Regions from separate parts of the Thermoanaerobacterium sp. R66 genome, predicted to be linked through region 2. Evidence: riboswitches for the same ligand, from Rfam matches in the RefSeq annotation. Region 2 holds a riboswitch; each other region holds the start of a gene.
What was found. A riboswitch is a leader RNA that binds a small molecule or an ion and turns the genes downstream of it on or off. The one in region 2 is predicted to bind thiamine pyrophosphate.
Positions count from the first base shown of each region.

Region 1: another riboswitch for thiamine pyrophosphate. It lies ahead of thiC (phosphomethylpyrimidine synthase ThiC); the one in region 2 lies ahead of thiT (energy-coupled thiamine transporter ThiT).
Region 3: another riboswitch for thiamine pyrophosphate. It lies ahead of thiD (bifunctional hydroxymethylpyrimidine kinase/phosphomethylpyrimidine kinase); the one in region 2 lies ahead of thiT (energy-coupled thiamine transporter ThiT).

Region 1 covers NZ_JAEUWW010000001.1:331,475-337,937, forward strand. The annotation lists gene JJQ93_RS01485 (YdcF family protein) at 1-100, shown strand, start outside; gene JJQ93_RS01490 (carboxymuconolactone decarboxylase family protein) at 159-539, opposite strand; gene asrA (anaerobic sulfite reductase subunit AsrA) at 800-1,846, shown strand; gene asrB (anaerobic sulfite reductase subunit AsrB) at 1,839-2,627, shown strand; gene asrC (sulfite reductase subunit C) at 2,645-3,661, shown strand; TPP riboswitch at 3,738-3,837, shown strand; partial or broken gene thiC (phosphomethylpyrimidine synthase ThiC) at 3,950-5,253, shown strand; gene thiW (energy coupling factor transporter S component ThiW) at 5,281-5,763, shown strand; gene encB (encapsulin nanocompartment ferritin-likeEncB family encapsulin nanocompartment ferritin-like cargo protein cargo protein) at 5,853-6,155, shown strand; gene JJQ93_RS01525 (Uma2 family endonuclease) at 6,365-6,463, shown strand, end outside.
Region 2 covers NZ_JAEUWW010000001.1:2,220,417-2,226,879, reverse strand. The annotation lists gene JJQ93_RS11140 (CBO0543 family protein) at 99-464, shown strand; gene JJQ93_RS11135 (phosphatase PAP2 family protein) at 461-1,003, opposite strand; gene JJQ93_RS11130 (MGDG synthase family glycosyltransferase) at 1,018-2,133, opposite strand; gene thiT (energy-coupled thiamine transporter ThiT) at 2,339-2,977, opposite strand; TPP riboswitch at 3,035-3,133, opposite strand; gene JJQ93_RS11120 (methylated-DNA--[protein]-cysteine S-methyltransferase) at 3,169-3,636, opposite strand; gene JJQ93_RS11115 (hypothetical protein) at 3,661-3,906, opposite strand; gene JJQ93_RS11110 (aldo/keto reductase) at 4,044-5,183, opposite strand; gene ltaE (low-specificity L-threonine aldolase) at 5,333-6,370, shown strand; gene JJQ93_RS11100 (APC family permease) at 6,373-6,463, opposite strand, start outside.
Region 3 covers NZ_JAEUWW010000001.1:1,101,173-1,107,635, forward strand. The annotation lists gene thiM (hydroxyethylthiazole kinase) at 1-477, opposite strand, end outside; gene cytX (putative hydroxymethylpyrimidine transporter CytX) at 470-1,651, opposite strand; gene thiD (bifunctional hydroxymethylpyrimidine kinase/phosphomethylpyrimidine kinase) at 1,641-2,450, opposite strand; TPP riboswitch at 2,519-2,633, opposite strand; gene JJQ93_RS05515 (ABC transporter ATP-binding protein) at 2,683-4,416, opposite strand; gene JJQ93_RS05520 (4Fe-4S binding protein) at 4,504-5,598, opposite strand; gene JJQ93_RS05525 (acetamidase/formamidase family protein) at 6,097-6,463, shown strand, end outside.

The DNA of each region.
Region 1 (6,463 bases), 1.9 Mb from region 2:
AGGAGTATTTGTAAAAAGTTATTTTTATGAAGAGGTATACGGCTTTTTACGGGAAGCACCTGCATTATTGTATATGTATTTTAGAATGCTAATAGATTGAAAGGCTTTCCTTTTGTCATAGGAGAAGGAAAGCCTTTTTTGGTGAAAGCGCACTTTATTTATTCGGTTGGTTTTATCATAAGCCCATTGTTGAAGTGGTTTAAACCGCTCATTAGATCGATTACTGATAAAAGCTCAACTATTTCTTCATCGGTTACGCCTGCTTCTTTTAATTTTTTGGTGTATGTGGTTATGCACATCTCACAATTGTTTAGAATTGACACGGTTAAAGCGACAAAAAGTTTTGTTTTAGAGTCGATTTTCCCCGGTCCCATTGCCACTTGAGATTTTTGAAGGAATAGCTTTAAATATTCTGGTTTATTTGCCATTGCTCGCATTGTTGGAGGAACAAACCCCATCTGATTTTCTATTTGCTCGAATATTTGCTGTACTTCTGGGTTTGCCTCTTCCTTGCTAACTAATTTAACACCTATAGCCATACTATCACTCCTAAAAATGAAATAATATATACCCCCCTCTATGATGGGGTACAACATAATGATACTACTATTCTATAATGAATGCAAGTACGGTGAAAATTTCAGCTTATGTAAGCTTTTAAACAGCTAAAGAGATATCCGACATATAAGTTCCTGTTATGGTTTCTATAAATTTTTATTATTATACTCGTTAAATATTTGATGTTATAATTATATCAAAATATGTTAAATAATTTTCAATTTTCAAAGGAGGAGAGAACTTGGGATATCTAATTGAGAATAAAGATTTTGACGATATTTTAAATCTACTGAAGAAAGATTATAAAATTTATGCACCGAAACGTTTTGAAAAGCGTGGCCGGTATTCTGACACAGATCTTATAAGATACGATGAGATAAAATCTTTGAAGGACATTGTATACGATGAAAAATCCGATTTTTCACCAAAAGAAGTTATATATCCAATAACACAAGCTTTGTTTTATTTTACAGAGGATGAGTACAGAGAAAGCAAGGTATTTGATAAAAAAATACTATTATTTGTAAGAGCTTGTGATATAAATGGCATAAGAAGACTTGATACGATTTTCCTCCAAAATGGTGATACAGAAGATATTTATTACAAAAGACTCCGTGAAAAAGTAAAATTCGTTTTGATGGAATGTAAAGATGGCTGGGATACCTGCTTCTGCGTTTCCATGAACTCCAATAAAACAGATAACTATAGTCTAGCGATAAGATTTAATAATGATAATGTAATGGTTGAAGTTAAAGATGATGAATTTATTGACATATTTAAAGATAAGAAAGAAATAGATTTTAAGCCTGAATTCGTAAAATCAAATCCGAAGGTTGTCCATGTTCCAGAAATAGATAATACAGATCTACTTAAAAAAGTATATGATCTTGACATGTGGGAAAGCTTTAATTCCCGCTGTATAAGCTGCGGTGCTTGTACTGCTGCTTGCATAACATGTAGCTGTTTTAATACAGTTGATTTAATTTACAGTGAAAATGCAAATGTTGGCGAAAGAAGAAGAGTGCAGGCAAGCTGTATGCACAAGGATTTTACAGAGATGGCGGGTGGTCATGTATTTAGAAAAACTGCCGGTGAAAGGATGAGATTCCGTACACTTCATAAAGTATATGATTATAAAGCTCGCTTTAAAACGGAAAACATGTGTGTCGGTTGTGGTCGCTGTGATGAAAGATGTCCAGAGTTAATATCCTTTTCGACAACGATAAATCGCTTATACGATGAAGTTGAAAAGTTGAAGTCGGGTAAAGGAGGCAGCATAAATGAATAATATTTTCATGCCTAAGCCATATAAGATACTTGAAATAGTTCATGAGACGAATTTGGAATACACATTTAGAGTTGAAGTTGATGTAAAAGCAGAGCATGGGCAGTTCTTTCAGATTTCCATTCCCAAGATAGGTGAAGCACCTATATCGATAAGCGCTATGGGTGACAATTGGATGGAATTTACTATAAGAAAAGTAGGAAAAGTAACAAATGAGATATTTAACTTATCTCCTGGCGATAAGATATTCATGAGAGGACCTTATGGTAATTCATTCCCTGTTAACAAATATAAAGGAAAAGACTTAGTTGTTATAGCTGGTGGTACAGGTGTATCGCCTGTTAGAAGCTTACTTAAGTATTTTTATGATAATTCGGAAGAAATAAAATCGCTACACTTTATAGCAGGATTTAAAGATGAAAACAGCGTCTTATTTAAAGAAGATTTAAATAATTTTAAGACAAAATTTAACACTATATATACTCTTGATAAGAAAAAAGTCGATGGATTTGAAGTTGGCTTGGTGACAGAGCATATAAGTAAAATACCATTTGATAGCTTTGATGATTACAATGTCATTGTCGTTGGTCCGCCAGTAATGATGCATTTTACAGCATTAGAATTATTGAAAAATGGGGTACCAGAAGATAAAATTTGGGTTTCCTTTGAGAGAAAAATGTCTTGCGGAATTGGAAAATGTGGTCACTGCAAGATAAACGAGACGTATGTTTGCCTCGAAGGTCCTGTGTTTAACTACACAAAAGCGAAGGATTTACTTGATTAAATGTGGAGGTGTATGTAATGAACTATGATATAGATGTAAAAAAAGTCCGCAGAAATTGTTACAGGCAATCGAAAGTCCGCGGTGAATTCATGGTGCAGATGCGCGTTCCAGGCGGTGTAATGGATGCTAAATATTTGTCATATGTAGAACATATTGCAAAAACATGGGGAAATGGACAATTTCATCTTGGCGTTAGACAAACTTTATCAATACCTGGAATAAAGTATGAATATATCGATGAAGTCAATAAGTATATAAAGACGTTTATTAAAGAGATAGAAGTAGACCTTTGTGGTGTTGACATGGAAGTAGATGACAATGGATATCCAACGATAGGTTCTAGAAACATTATGGCTTGCATAGGAAATAAACATTGCATAAAGGCAAATATAGACACAACATCACTTGCAAGAAAAATTGAAAAAATCATCTTTCCAAGTGATTATCATATAAAAGTAAGCATAGCCGGATGTCCTAATGACTGTGCAAAGGCTCATTTCAACGATTTTGGAATTATAGGCATTACAAAAACAGAATATGATTACGATCGTTGTATAGGATGTAAGAAATGTATCGAGGCGTGTAAACAACATGCTACAGGTGTTTTATACATGGTAAATGGAAAAATCGAGAAAGATTCGTGCTGCTGTGTTGGCTGTGGTGAGTGTGCACTTGTATGTCCCACAGGTGCTTGGTCTAGAAATCCTAAGAAATTCTACAGAGTCCTCATTGGTGGCAGAACCGGAAAACAGACACCTCGCATGGGAAAGATTTTCTTAAATTGGGTAACAGAAGATGTAGTGCTGGGCATACTTAAAAATTGGCAAGATTTCTCTGCGGAAGTATTGAATCATAAACCAGTATATCTCCATGGAGGTCACTTGATAGACAGGGCTGGATACAATAAATTTAAAGAGCTTATATTAAAGGGTGTAGAATTAAACCCTGAAGCTATGGTTGCAGATAGAATATTTTGGACAGAAACTGAATACAGGTCAAACATAAATGTTAAGCCTGTTTGTGATATTAAATAATTAGATTTTTAATCCCGATTACCTTTACAATTTTAGAGTTTTAAAGTATAATTAGATTAAATTTAATACTTGTAAAATTAGTTTGCGGGGGAACCATTTTGGTTGAGAAGGTAAAACCTGACCCTTAGAACCTGATGTAGTTAATACTACCGTAGGGAAGCAAGCTTTCGATTATAAAGCTTTACCATGCGGTAAGGCTTTTTTTATTCAATATTTTCGAATATAACCTTCTTCCTCCCTTCATTTTACAAGTATCAAAACAAAATAATTTATGAAAGGATGACTGCGATGAATTACACTACACAATTAGATGCGGCAAAAAAAGGAATTATTACAGAAGAGATGAATGTTGTGGCAGCAAAAGAAGACATTGAAGTGGATTTATTGCTGAGCAAGGTAGCTTCTGGTGAAGTAGTCATACCAGCAAATAAAAACCATGAAGCACTTAGTCCAGAAGGCGTAGGGACAGGGCTTAGAACAAAAATAAACGTAAACTTAGGTGTATCAAGGGACTGCAACAATGTGGATGCAGAATTAGAAAAGGCAAAAAAGGCGATAGAAATGAAAGCAGAGTCTATCATGGATTTAAGTTCATATGGCAAAACTTTCGAATTTAGAAACAGATTGATAGGTATTTCTACAGCCATGATAGGTACTGTTCCAGTATATGATGCTGTAGGATATTATGACAAAGATTTAAAAGACATTACTCCTTCAGAATTTATAAAGATCGTCGAAAGGCATGCACAAGACGGTGTTGATTTTATGACTATCCATGCAGGCATCAACAGAGAGACGGCGGAAATTTTCAAAAGAAATGAAAGACTTCTAAATATCGTTTCTCGTGGAGGCTCTTTGTTATATACGTGGATGGAATTAAATGATAAGGAAAATCCTTTTTATGAGTATTTTGATGATATTCTTGACATATGTGCTGAGTACGATGTAACGATAAGCCTTGGCGATGCATTGAGGCCAGGCTGCATAAATGATTCCACAGATGCATGCCAAATAAAAGAACTTATAACCCTTGGAGAATTAGCGAAAAGAGCTTATGAAAAGAATGTTCAAGTGATTATTGAGGGACCTGGTCATATGAGGCTAAATGAAATCGAAGCAAATGTTTTGTTGGAGAAAAAGCTATGTCATGGTGCGCCGTTTTATGTATTGGGCCAATCGTAACAGATATTGCACCTGGATATGATCATATTACAAGTGCAATTGGTGGTGCAATTGCTGCAGCAAGTGGAGCGGATTTCCTGTGTTATGTAACACCAGCGGAACATCTGAGACTTCCAACGATTGAAGACATGAAGGAAGGCATCATTGCTTCTAAAATAGCTGCCCATGCAGCAGATCTGGCAAAAGGTATACGCAATGCAGAAAAATGGGATAATGATATGTCTTATGCCAGGAGAAAGCTTGATTGGGATGAAATGTTTAGATTAGCTATAGATCCTGAAAAGGCGAGAAGGTACAGGAGTGAATCTCTACCACATGATAGTGAAACATGTACAATGTGTGGAAATATGTGTGCTGTGAGAAACATGAATAAAGTTATTACAGGAGAAGATATAAGCCTGTTAAAGTAGGATTTTTAAAAATTGGGAGGATTGTAAATGAATATAAAAAAGATTACTTATTCAGCTATGCTGATTGCAATCGGCGTAGTCTTTGCAAATTTTGTATTTTTCCCTGTAGGTGTTTCGAAAACGACCCCTATACAGCATATAATTAATGTCATATCTGCAGTGATACTTGGCCCAGGATATGCAGTACTAATTGCGTTTTCAATATCCATAATCAGAAACATAATGGGCACTGGAACACTATTGGCTTTTCCCGGTAGCATGATTGGCGCTTTATTGGCAGGAATTTTATATAAATTGACAGGGAAAAAGATTTTAGCTGCATTAGGGGAGGTTTTTGGTACAGGGATAATAGGAGGTCTTGTGGCATTTCCAATAGCCAAATACATCATTGGTAAAGATGTGGGAGCATTTTTCTTTGTAACTCCATTTTTAATAAATACAGTGACAGGAAGCATCGTAGCCCTTATTTTGCTTGAGGTTTTGGATAAGTCGAAAAAGGTCTATAAATAAAATATGGTAATTCGGTAAATTCCTAATTTTGTGATATAATGAACTTACAATCAAATAATAACAAATAATAATAAAAAGGGGGCTATAGTATGCCTGATTTTGGTACTCCATTTGCTGGACTTGCAAATAAAAACAAAATGACTCACGAAGAGCTTATAAGAGCTATACGATTTATGGTGGCAGCAGAGTATGAGGCTATACAGTTATACATGCAGCTAGCAGAGTCTACAGACAATAAATTAGCAAAGGATGTTTTAGTAGATATAGCAAACGAAGAAAGAGTGCATGCTGGAGAATTTTTGAGGCTTTTGAAGGAATTATCTCCAGATGAAGAAAAACTGTATGAAGAAGGAGCAAAAGAAGTAGAAGAGATGATTGAAAAAAATAAATAAACTTTTATACATATATTGATATTTCAATGGAGGTTGTCTTTTTTACATTATGTAAAATGTCACAGCCTTTTTTCCTTATGTATTTACTTGAATATAATAAGCAATAATGTAATAAAAAGCTGATGCAAATGTACCAATTTGTAACAACTTAAAACTATGAAATAAAATATGATGCTTCTAAGTTTTATAAAGGATGGAGGGAAAAAATTATGGCTTTACCTGATGAAAATAAGACGTATACGTATCGCGATTATAAAAAATGGAAAGATGATAGACGCTGGGAGTTAATAAATGGGAATCCATTTCCC
Region 2 (6,463 bases):
TGATTAAAGGCAAAACAAATTAAGGTGATGTTATGTGGTATATTGTTTTTTCCATTTTTACAATTATATTAACAATTTTTTTAATCGATAAAAGAAAAATGAATATATTAATACCTGCATATTTTCTTTCATCAACTGTAGGTTATACATTAGATATGATTTTTGACGTGACATTAAAATACTACTATTACGTCGAACCACCTATTCCAAATGGAATATTATCATTTCTAATGGAAACATTAATAGGGCCACCATACGGAATGATTTTTATACAGTACCTTCCGAAGAATAGAAAAAGTTATATTTTATATCTGATTGTTTGGACTTTATTGCTAACCGCTATTGAAGCAGTATTCCATATAAAAGGGCTTTTGATCTACAATAGATGGAATTATTTCTATTCAATTATCACATATGTTTTTACATTGGCGGCTTTAACAGTGCAGAATAAATACTTGTCCTAAAGAATCGGCAGCATTAGTCCATATATATGAGTAATATATGAAAATAGTATACCCATTGTAGAACCTATTATGACGTCTGAAGGGTAGTGCAAGCCCATGTATATCCTAGAGAGGCTTACCAAAACCGCTAAGCTTACAAAAACAATAGTCAAATCAGGAAAGAAAAAAGAGAATGAAACTGCTAAAGAAAAAATAGCTGTTGCATGACCTGATGGAAAAGAGTAATCTCTAAGCAAATATTTAAATGTATTAGCTTCAGGTAATACCATATAAGGTCTAGGCCTAGTGCAAAGCCTTTTTAAAATCTGCACAACCAGATGACTGCTGGTCAACGTGGTAAGTGCTTGAACAGCAGAAATTTTAACGCTATTTTTCCCGAATAAAATCAGCAATAGGCAAGACAATATCGTAAAATACGGCCCACCAATATGAGTTATCTTTGGCATAATTTTATCAAGAGCTTTGCACTTTATCCTTTCATTAAGAAGATAAAATACGTTTCTGTCCTCCGTAATAATCAATTTCTTAACTCCCGACACGAAATGAAACCTCCTTACACCCTTATAGCATCCTTTTTTATATTGTTTATAACAATGTAACATACTTTGTCTGCAGAATGATATATGCCAATCTCTCCCATTCGCTCTTTCATTTCATTTAACTTTTTGCTATCTCCTAACAAATCTATTATCTTCTTATCCAGCTTTTCTATATCCTTGATTCTTAAGGCAATCCTCTTCTTAAGCAAATATTCAAGGTTACGCTCTTCTTGACCTGGAATAGGATCAAAAATAATCATAGGCAACTTTTTAGTTATCGCTTCTGTGACAGTTAGGCCACCACTTTTTGTTACAAGCACATCAGCCGCTTCCATAAATTCATGTACATTATCCACATGTCCATATACACTTACATTATCATCAGCAATTTCCTCAATTTTGGCTTTTAAATTTTTATTCAATCCACATATTACAGCAATCTGTAAATCTTTATGGCTTTGTATGACATTAACAGCCTTTTTAATATTTCCAAGTCCAAGCCCACCACCCATTACAAGTATAAATGGCTTATCTACAACAAATCCTAATTTTTGCCTCACCTCAAATTTATCTTTCTTAACATAAAACTCCTCATCAATAGGTATTCCCGTAACATATATTTTATCATCAGAAACACCCATCAAATTCATCTGACTTTTCATCTCTTGAGAACCGACAAAATACCCGTCTATCTGGTGATGTATCCAATACGCATGGACATCATAATCAGTCAATATAGCGAATATTGGAATATTTAGATCTCTCTTTATATGAGACAGAATAGAGCAAGAAAACGGATGGGTGCATATTACAGCGTTAGGCTTTAAGTTTAATACGTAATCTTTTATAAATGTATAAACGGATATGCCTACCAGCTTATTTATGCGCCTTTCTATCTTGTCCCTTTCCATCTCATAGAGATAACCCCATAATTCAGGTGTCAATTTTAATGTCTTTAGGTAAATTCGAGTCGTCAAATACGAAAGACTGGGAAACTTCTCTCCAAGTGGATTTTCTACAAACACTTCAACATTATCTCTTTTTTCAAATGCTTTTTTTAATGCCATTGCAGTCCTTTTATGCCCAGTCCCTATATCTTCATAAAGTATTAAAATCTTTATTTTATCCATTTTAAAGACCCTCGCAATCACTATATTGATTATCTCATCCAAAAATTAAATTTGGATTAAAGTTTAATTAAAAATGCGTTAAAATAGTGTTATCAATATAGTTTATTTTCATTTGCTATCTAATATTATACCATCAAAATCAATTTATTGTATAAGATTTATTAAAACCCTCTTCCGTTAAGAAGAGGGTTTTAATAAATCTTTTTTAAGCTAAAGCTTTTTTCTTTATTATCTCAATTGCATTTCTCACTTGTGGAATAATAGAAACCATAAAGCAAATTAAAACCTCCACACCTACTAGTATCCCATTTACAAGAAGTGAATAGACGACAGGATTCATGCCTTTAGGTGCATAGCTGGCGAAGAAAAAGACACCTGATAGAAAATGTGAGAAAAACCTGCCAAAACCACCAACTAAAACGCCAAAGCTTAAGTTTTTCTTAAAAAACCCTGCAAGCCCTAAGGCTCCAAATGCTAATGGATAATCCAAGAGAAGCTGTATCCAATGCACAACATAAGGATCTTGTATTAGCTGAAGCATTCCATAAGCCATTCCCACCGCTATGCCTGGACCTGCTCCATAATAATATGCAAAGACAAACAGCGGAAGCATGCTGGCTGGCGTTATAGAGCCACCTTGAGGCCAATGGTAAAACCTTATATACGACAAGACAAATGATATAGCTATTGCTAATCCGCCATACACAAGCATCTTTGCGTTAAATTTCACGCTATTTCTCAGGATGTAAAACAAAAACACAGCAAATAAAATCGCGATGATGATGGAAAGTGTGGCAGGCTTTATCTTTGTGAAATCTGAAAAAATGCTTACAATGTAGGACATGAAAATAACCTCCTTTTGAGGCTATGTACCGCTTAAAACAAAAAAACCGCACACTGATGCGGTCTTTTGCCGCATTCCCTTCGTAGGCATTAACCTAATCAGGTTCTAGGGGTTTGGCATCTGCCATCTCAGCTAAAAGCACCCCCAGCGGACATAGTCTGTTTATTAATTTATACTATATTATAATGAAATTACTTTTTAAATGCAATACCTTCATGTTGAAGCAACAATGATTTTACATTAAGTCCTCCTGCAAAGCCTTTTAACGTCATATCCGAGCCGATGACCCTATGACACGGTATGATAATCGGGATCGGATTTTTATTAAGGGCATTTCCTACAGCCCTTGATGCATTTGGCTTTCCTATTCTCCTTGCGATCTCACCGTATGTAGCGTAAAAACCATACGGTATCTTCATAAGCTCTCGCCAAACAGATTTTTGAAAGTCTGTCCCCTGTAAGTCTAACTTTACATTAAATTCTTTCAAGCGACCTTCAAAGTACAATCTAAGCTGTTCTTTGCAATCTGCAATAAGCGAATTTGTACCCATTAAACATTGTAAATGTTCTTCATTGGGAAAATCTATCCTCGTTATGCCATCTTCGCTTGAATATATTCTTAGCGTTCCAATGGGTGTATCTAAGTCATCCCGCAGCACATTACCACATCCTGATACATTTTGCTATTTAACGATAACTTCTTCGACTTCATCTTCAACTTCAAAATCTTCATTAGATTCATAAGAAGACTCACTTGATTCTGACTTGCCTGAAGCTGCTATTTTTGCTAAGCTTTTTTCTATTGAATCAATCTTTTTCATCTTTTTCATTGTATAAACTATGTAAAATACCAAAAAGATAACTGAAACAATCGGTGTTGCTAATGCTACAAAGTACTGCAGAAATAGCATAAATCCGCTTTGAACCATCCTTGACACTCCCTTCTAAATAAGATATTCACTATTTATTATTTCACAAGTAAACCGTCAAAGCAAGTATTATAAAAAATATTATAAAAAGTAAAGCCATATTGGTGAAACTTAGGTTTCATCAATATGGCTTATTTTTAAACTGCTTCTTTAAAATATCTTCTTACATCCTTTAAATATTCAATTATCGTCAAGTGCTGAGGACACTTAGTCTCGCACTCTCCGCACTCTATGCAAGAACTTGCTTTTCCTTCATTTAAGCTATTATAATTTCTAAGTGCTTCATTGTAGTTATTGTACATGTGGGCTTCATTGTATATGGCAAAATTCTTGGGTATATTCACACCGTTTGGACACGGCATACAATAATTGCAGGCAGTGCATCCTACAGGCGAAAGCTTATTATAAGTTTCTCTTACCTTATCCACAAGTTTTACCTCATCATCAGTTAAGCCATTCGCTTTTGATCTTGAAGCACTTTCTATATTTTGTTTCACTTGCTCCATCGTGCTCATTCCACTTAATACAAGCGATACCTCTGGATGGTTCCAAACCCATTGCAAAGCCCATTCTGCAGGTGTCCTTTTTACACTTGCACTATTCCAAAGCTCTTTTATAGCTTGTGGCGGATCACCAGCCAACTTTCCTCCTCTTATAGGCTCCATGACAATTACAGCTAAACCTTTTGATGCGGCATATTTAAGCCCTTTTAAGCCTGCTTGGTTTTCTATATCCATGTAGTTGTACTGTATCTGGCAAAAATCCCAATTATCATAATCATCGATTATGTTTTTAAATACATCGTACTCATCATGGAAAGAAAAACCTATGAATTTGACTTTGCCTTCCCTTTTAACTTTTTCCATCCAGCTAAACACATCAAGCCTTTTGTACTTTTCCCACCTGTCTTTATCCAATGCATGGAGAAGGTAGAAATCTATGTAGTCAACATCCAGCTTTTTCAGTTGTTCATTTAAATATTTATCCATGTCTTCCTTTTCATTAATGAGCCATGACGGAAGTTTCGTGGCTAAATACGTCTTTTCCCTGTATCCGTCTTTCAAAGCTTTGCCTACCACGATTTCGCTTTGTCCATTGTGATATGGATATGCAGTGTCAACATAGTTAACGCCATTATCAATGGCATATCTTATCATTTTTATGGCTTCTTTTTCATCAATCTTGCTGTTGTCTCCGCCTATTATAGGCAATCTCATTGCGCCAAAACCAAGTGCTGAAACTTTAACACCTGTATTGCCAAACTCTCTGTACTGCATACAACCCCTCCGTATCTCAAATTTTAAATTTCTTATTTGATTATAGCACCATTGCTTTAAATAACAAAATCCACAAAACTCCGCCTATTGCTTTAGTTTTTCAACAATGTTAATCTTAAATTAATCTAATAGATTGGAGGTAATATTACATGGAATACATAGATTTAAGAAGCGACACAGTCACGCTGCCAACTCAAGAAATGAGAGATGCAATGTATAAAGCTTTAGTAGGCGATGACGTTTATGGCGAAGACCCTACAGTCAAAGAACTTGAAGAAATGGCTGCAGATATCATGGGAAAAGAAGATGCAATGTTTGTGACAAGCGGAACACAAGGCAACCAGGTATCTGTCATGACACATACCCATCATGGAGATGAAATAATACTGGAAGAAAAATGCCATATAATTACGTACGAAGTAGGCGGTATAGGATACCTATCGGGAGTTCAAGCTAAAACCATAAGTGGAATAAACGGCATCATGGATCCAAAAGATGTTTTGAGCTCCATTAGAACAGATGATATCCATTTTCCAAAGACAAGTCTTATATGCCTGGAAAATACTCACAATAGGGCAGGTGGTACAGTAATACCTTTAAGCAATATGAAAGAAATCTATGAAATCGCAAAAGCACACAATATACCTGTTCATTTAGACGGGGCAAGGATTTTTAATGCAGCCACATACCTAAATGTGGACGTAAAAGAAATATCAAGATACGCTGACAGCGTAATGTTTTGTCTGTCAAAAGGACTTTGCGCACCTGTAGGATCTATTGTGGCAGGCAGCAAAGAGTTCATCAAAAAGGCCAGAAAGTACCGCAAAATGTTAGGAGGCGGTTTAAGGCAAGCAGGAATTTTAGCTGCAGCAGGAATTGTTGCACTTGAAAAAATGACAAAAAGATTAGCTGAAGACCACGAAAATGCAAGGCTTTTAGCAGAAGGCTTAAACAACATAAAAGGCATAAATGTAGACATGTCAACAGTGCAGACAAATATCGTCATGTCTGACATATCTGCAACAGGTCTTACAGGAGCACAATTATCCTCAAAACTTTTAGATTATGGGATTAAGGTAAACGGCGGCAACGACTACACTGTAAGATTTGTAACACATTATTACATCAAAAAAGACCATATTGACAAAGTCCTTCACGCCATAAGTGCAATATTAAAAGAGCAATAATCTTATTGCTCTTTTTTGCATTTATCTTCAATATCATCGTCATCGTGAAGTTGCAGTGGCATGGTCGCAACCACAATGTGCTTATGCTTTAAA
Region 3 (6,463 bases), 1.1 Mb from region 2:
ATTTGTTAACTTTGCAAGTTTTACACAAGAATCAATATTTCCACTGTCATCTAAAGAATCTACACCTTTCACATTTGCACTTTCACCTGATAAAGCATTTATCTCACCGCCGTTTCCCTTGATAATGCTTATATCACCTATCTTTAAAAGCATGTTTACAAAGTCAACCCTGCTTTTTATGGCAGCGCATCCTACAGGATCTAAAACGACTGGTTTTTTGTGGTCTTTCGCCGACACTACAGAATTGATTATTGTCTCTTTAGTTTCATTATTGATAGTACCTATATTTACGTACAAAGCATTTGAAATTGCTGTAAAATCGTACGCTTCGTCCGGTGACATAACCATTGCAGGAGATGCCCCTATACTTAGTAGTGCATTGGCATTATCGTTTATTACGACGTAGTTTGTTATAGCGTGGACAAGCGGCACTTCTTCTTTTAATCTTTCTAAAACCTTTATTGCTTCTTCAACCATAAATTTTCTCCTCTCTCTTATTTAAAGATTTCATAATTGGATAGATTACAGCAGTCAAAATAATCGTACCTATTGTGGGCGTTATAAACCACTTTGATAGATTTGTACCAAAATACGTAAGATAATTGTAGAATATCGTACCTACTGCAAAAGAAATCGTGGCAGGCACGTTTAAGAAGCTATGGCTTTTGCTTCTCATCAAAAAGAAATCTTCAAATACAACCGTATATGCTGGAATAAATACACTTCCTATGGCGTACAAAAAGTTTTGGTAATTATCCATTGGGAACAAATATGCGGCAATAAGCCCCACAATGGAATATATAATAAGCAGACTTTTTCTGCTTAATTTAGCTTTTACAATAGAAAGTGTTGAAATGGCAGCGGAATACACATCCATAAAAGTCGTTGTAACCGTCGACAAAAGTATAATAAGAAGCGGTACAATTCCCGTTTTTATTGATGCAAAATATGAGATTATGTCTTTTCCGCCTGTTTTCAAAGCCACATAAAACCCTATAAAATACATGAAGCAGCTTGCTATGAAATATCCTGCGAATGTATATATAAAACTGGACTTTCCATCCTTAGCATTTATAGTGTAATCTCCTACCAGTGGAAGCCATGATACAGGCATAGCAACGGCAAGTTCCACTGCACCGCTGAAGCTCATGTCTCCGGCTACATATCCAACCTTTCCCGCCTTCAAATACAATACAACAAATATAGTCAAGATAAATAAAAGCACAACAGCAATATCGTTTATCCAGTAAGCTTCATTGTCAAAGAATAATGTCCACAATAAAACAGATATGCCAACGACAAAAATTCCAACAGCAGTAGACATGCCTATAGCACCGTTGAAAGCCTTTGCAGACTGTATTATCATTACAGCCGTCCAGCCAACCAATTGAAGCACATTTAAAAGCCCTATAAATACCATGCCTTTCTCGCCCAGGACACCTTTTGTGGACTCTATCGCAGGTTTCTTAACTCTAAAGGACATAAGCCCTCCTAAAGCAAAAAACAGAGTGCCAATGATGTGACCTAACAATATGCTTAAAATCCCTTTAGTTAAGCCTAATGGTGCAAAGTACGAACCAGTAAAAACCTCTGCAATGGATATGGCCGCACCTGCCCATATTAAAAAAAGCGTCGAGTTTTTAATCTTCATAGTCAATACCTGCCTTCTTATAAAGATCTACTAGATGTCCTACAGGTCCTACACCTTTACCTATCTCAAGAGAATTTTTAATAGCCTCTGTTATGTAACTTTTTGCGTTTATTACTGCATCTTTCAAGCTTAATCCTCTACCAAGGTACGAAGCTATTGCAGATGAGTACGTGCATCCCGTCCCATGTGTATTTTTGGTGTCGATCCTTTCCTGCGGCAAAAGTAAAAATTCACTTCCATCGTAGAATACATCAGTAGCGTTTTCTACTGAATGTCCACCTTTTACAACGACAGCTCTTACACCCATATCGATGATCTTTTTAGCAGCCTCCTTCATGTCGTCAATTCCCTCAATATTCATTCCAGTAAGCTCACACGCCTCCGGTATATTGGGAGTAATGATATCTGCCATAGGCAAAAGTTTTGTCTTTAATGCGTCTATGGCATCTTCTTTTAGAAGGTAATATCCGCTTTTTGATATCATGACAGGGTCTAATACGACATTTTTGGGATTCCATCTTTTAAGTGATGATGCAATAGCGTCAATGATATCTTGGCTTGATACCATACCTATCTTTACAGCATCTACCGCCGTATCATCAAATACGCAATCTATCTGCTTTTTGATGATATCCGCATCCATCTCTCTTACATCAAAGACACCTACTGTATTCTGCGCCGTCACTGCCGTAATGACGCACATGCCGTATACTCCAAGGGCGCAAAACGTCTTTAAATCTGCCTCTATGCCAGCACCGCCAATGCTGTCAGAGCCTGCAATCGTAAGCAACTTCTTCACATCGATTCCTCCTTTTTTTGTATGCCTTGAGGAAATACAAAACGAAAAAAGTGTGCCGGATAAGCACACTTAAAGTCCAATGTACTCCCTACGCCGGCATTATCCAGATCAGGTTATGGGTCATAGCAGAAATAGCTGCTAACTCTCAGCCGGGCTATCACCCCAGCTCCCCAGACGAAATATTAACTTTTACTTTATTTTAACACAAATTATCTGACTTGTACAGGATATTTCACCATATCGTCAAATTTTCCTGTTGATAGCTGTACAGATTATAGTACACGCCCTTCCTATTCATAAGCTCCTCATGTGTACCTTCCTCTTCTATTCCATTTTCAGTAAGCACTATTATACGCTTGGCATTTCTAATGGTGCCCAATCTGTGGGCGATTATGAGGGTAGTCCTGTTTTTCGATAGATTTTCAATAGACTGCTGAATAATCGATTCACTTTTATTGTCAAGCGATGATGTCGCTTCATCAAGTATAAGTATTGGAGGATTTTTTAAGAACATCCTTGCAATAGATATTCTCTGCTTTTGTCCGCCAGACAATTTAACGCCTCTTTCGCCAATATACGTATCATAACCATCTTTTAACTCCATTATGAAGTCATGGGCATTTGCAGCTTTGGCTGCATTGATTATTTCTTCGTCAGTAGCATCTAATTTGCCGTATGCAATGTTTTCTTTTATCGTGCCCGAAAACAAAAATACATCTTGCTGGACAATGCCTATATTTTCTCTAAGCGATGATAGCTTCACATCCCTTATATCTACACCGTCAATTTTTATGGAGCCTGCATCTATCTCATAAAACCTCGGTATAAGGCTTAGAAGTGTGGTTTTACCTGCACCTGAGGGCCCTACTATTGCCACTGTCTCTCCATGTTTTATCTTAAGATTGATTCCTGACAGTACTTCTCTTTTATTGTCGTAGCTGAATGTGACATTGTCAAACTCAATATCGCCTTTCACATCTTTTAACTCTATCGCATCTTTTTTATCTGCTATCTCTGGCTCTGTATCCATAAGCTCTACAAACCGCCTAAAGCCAGCCATACCCTGCTGGTACTGCTCTATAAACCGCAAAAGAACAGTCAAAGGTTGCAAAAACTGGCTAATGTATATTATGTATGCCACTAAGTCACCTGTATTTATGAGGCCTTTTGATATAAAGTAGCCACCTGCTGCAAGAGTAATCACAACTGATATATTAGAAAGAAAATTTACACTAGAATCAAATATGCCAATATGCTTAACCGCTTTTGACCTGGCACTTTTATACATGGAGCTTTTATTATCGAATTTTAGGTTCTCAAATTTTTCCCTTACAAATGATTTGACGACCCTTATGCCTGTAATGCTTTCTTCTAATGTGGCATTCATCTGTGCCTGCGTTTCACGGACATTTTTCCATATAATTTCAAACTTATTGTTGTAAATATACATGTATATAAACATAAAAGGTATTATGGTAAATACAACCAGTGTCAGCCTCACATCAATTGTAAGCAAAAGTATGAATGTGCCTATTATCCTTATGATAGACAAAAAAAGGTCCTCTGGACCATGATGTGCTACTTCTGCTATCTCATTTAAGTCATTGACAACCCTTGACATTATATAACCTGTCTTTGTGTTGTCATAATAGTTCATAGAAAGTTTCTGAAGATGTGAAAAAGCATCTTTTCTCATATCGTACTCTATGCTTACACCTAAAACATGGCCATAGTATCCTACTATGTATTCAAGTATCATCCTTCCGAAGTACATTATAGCTAATAAAATTGCGAACCTGTATATAAGGTTAAAATCCTTGTTAGGTATGACGTTATTTATCACATTTCTCGTAACCATAGGAAAAACCAAATCTGAAGCAGATATAAAAAATGCACACACCATGTCAAGGATAAAAAGCCATATATGTGGCTTGTAATACAATGCAAATCTTTTTATAAGCCTCAAAAAAATCCCCCCAAATATAAATCAAAACAATTACTGCTAATGATTGATGTATCTCTAACATTAGTTTAATATGCCAACTAATAATTGTCAAATTTGTACAATAGACGATTTTTTAGTTTTCTTTTTTAATACACTTAAAACTTTCGTTGTATAAGATAATGTTTTTGTAGGACATGCATCAACACAATGGCCGCACCCTACACATCTTATATCAGAGACATCTTTACCGTAATATGCTGCACTTTTTATGTCTATACTCATTGGACATGATTCGTTGCATTGTCCGCATTGGATACATTTTGAATTATTTGTAGTTATTTTTTGCCCGGCGACTTTACTTATCAATCCTAAAACTGTTCCCAATGGACAATAATAGCAATATCCTCTGCCTGTTAATGCAATCCAAAAAAACATAGCCATAAGAAGTTCGCCAGCAAGATACTTATACGATTCCATCTTACTTATCGCATCATAATTGCCACCTAAAAATGCTCCAGATAAAAATAATATCCACCAAATAGTGAAAAATAGCGATATAGCAAAGAATAACCATCTCAATAATGCAAATATTTTTATCCCCTTTTGATTTAGATGTTTTCTCTTACCCAAAAGAGGAAAAACAGGATCAAAAACTTCTGAAGCAAATCCATTGAAAAGACAAATTGTAGAGCATTGCCATCTTCTACCGTATAAAAAAGTTCCTATAAAAACGATTATGCTAACCAATACGTAGAATATTAATACACTTGAAATGCCTGCAACACCCCATATATGAAAATAACTTTTATAAAACGAGGAATTATGGTATAAAAGCTGCAACGGCACTGTCGTCCATGGAAGTGGCATTGAAAAGAAATATACATCGCCATTGTGGAAAAATAGTGGCATTATAATATGTACAATAAGTGCTGCAATGATTAAACCAATAAGGTTTGCTTTTCTCATCTTTGTCCTTTTCGACTTGCCTATTATGTTTATAGTGAGAAAGCTGCCTGCAATAATAAATATCGTCTTAATCCAGTTTTCGTAAAATTGCCAAATCCAATTTATCACATTGGCTACATTCTTAGGCGCTTTACTTGCATACCCATAATTTAATCCGGCTATGATTATGCACATGATAATATATGTCCACAAAATCGCTTTTAATAAAACAATATATTTATCCTTTTTGTTTGCCATGTATTTCCCCTCCATTCCTATATATTTCCATCATAATACTAAAAACATTATATCATATTAATTATATTTTTAAATAGCTTGGCACATTCTCTGAATTAAGGAAATTGTACAATTAAACTCCAATTTCTGGAGCTAAAAAAATAATAACAAAACTAAGCATATCAATGCCTGCGAATAACTGCTATAAATGCAATAACAGCTCTACGAGCTGTTATTGCATTTAATTAATTAAGAAAGAGGAGGATCTTATATTTTGATCCCAATTACATTATATATTTTTTATAAAAAAAGTTAAGCGAAAAATTTTTAAACCTCAACAATGTTTTCAATTATGTTTGTTTCGTGATGCTTTCTCACTTTTACCTTTAAACTTTGGTAGATTCATTTTAGAAATTATAAAAACATTTTAATCATTAAAATATATTTTTATTGAATAACATCTTATTTAGGGCTATAATGAACTTAAACATAATTTACATAAAAAGGAGATGCTGGAATATGCATGAATTGACAAACGAGAAGTGCATCTTTAGCTTTTCAAGACACAACGATCCTGTACTTTATGTAAACGACGGAGAGGAGGTGAAGATAGAAACTTTAGATTGTTTTTCATGCCAAATCAAAACAAATGATGACAAGTTAGAAACAATGGATTGGGATAAAGTAAATCCCGCAACAGGTCCAATCTATGTAAACGGTGCAGAAGAAGGCGACACGCTTGAAGTGACAATCAAGAAAATCGACATTGATGACAAAGGCGTCGTTGCAACAGGGAAAGATTTGGGAGTTTTAGGTCATATGATGAATGATCTATATTCAAAAGTAGTTGAAATAAATGATGGCAAAGTCATTTTCAATGAAAAGC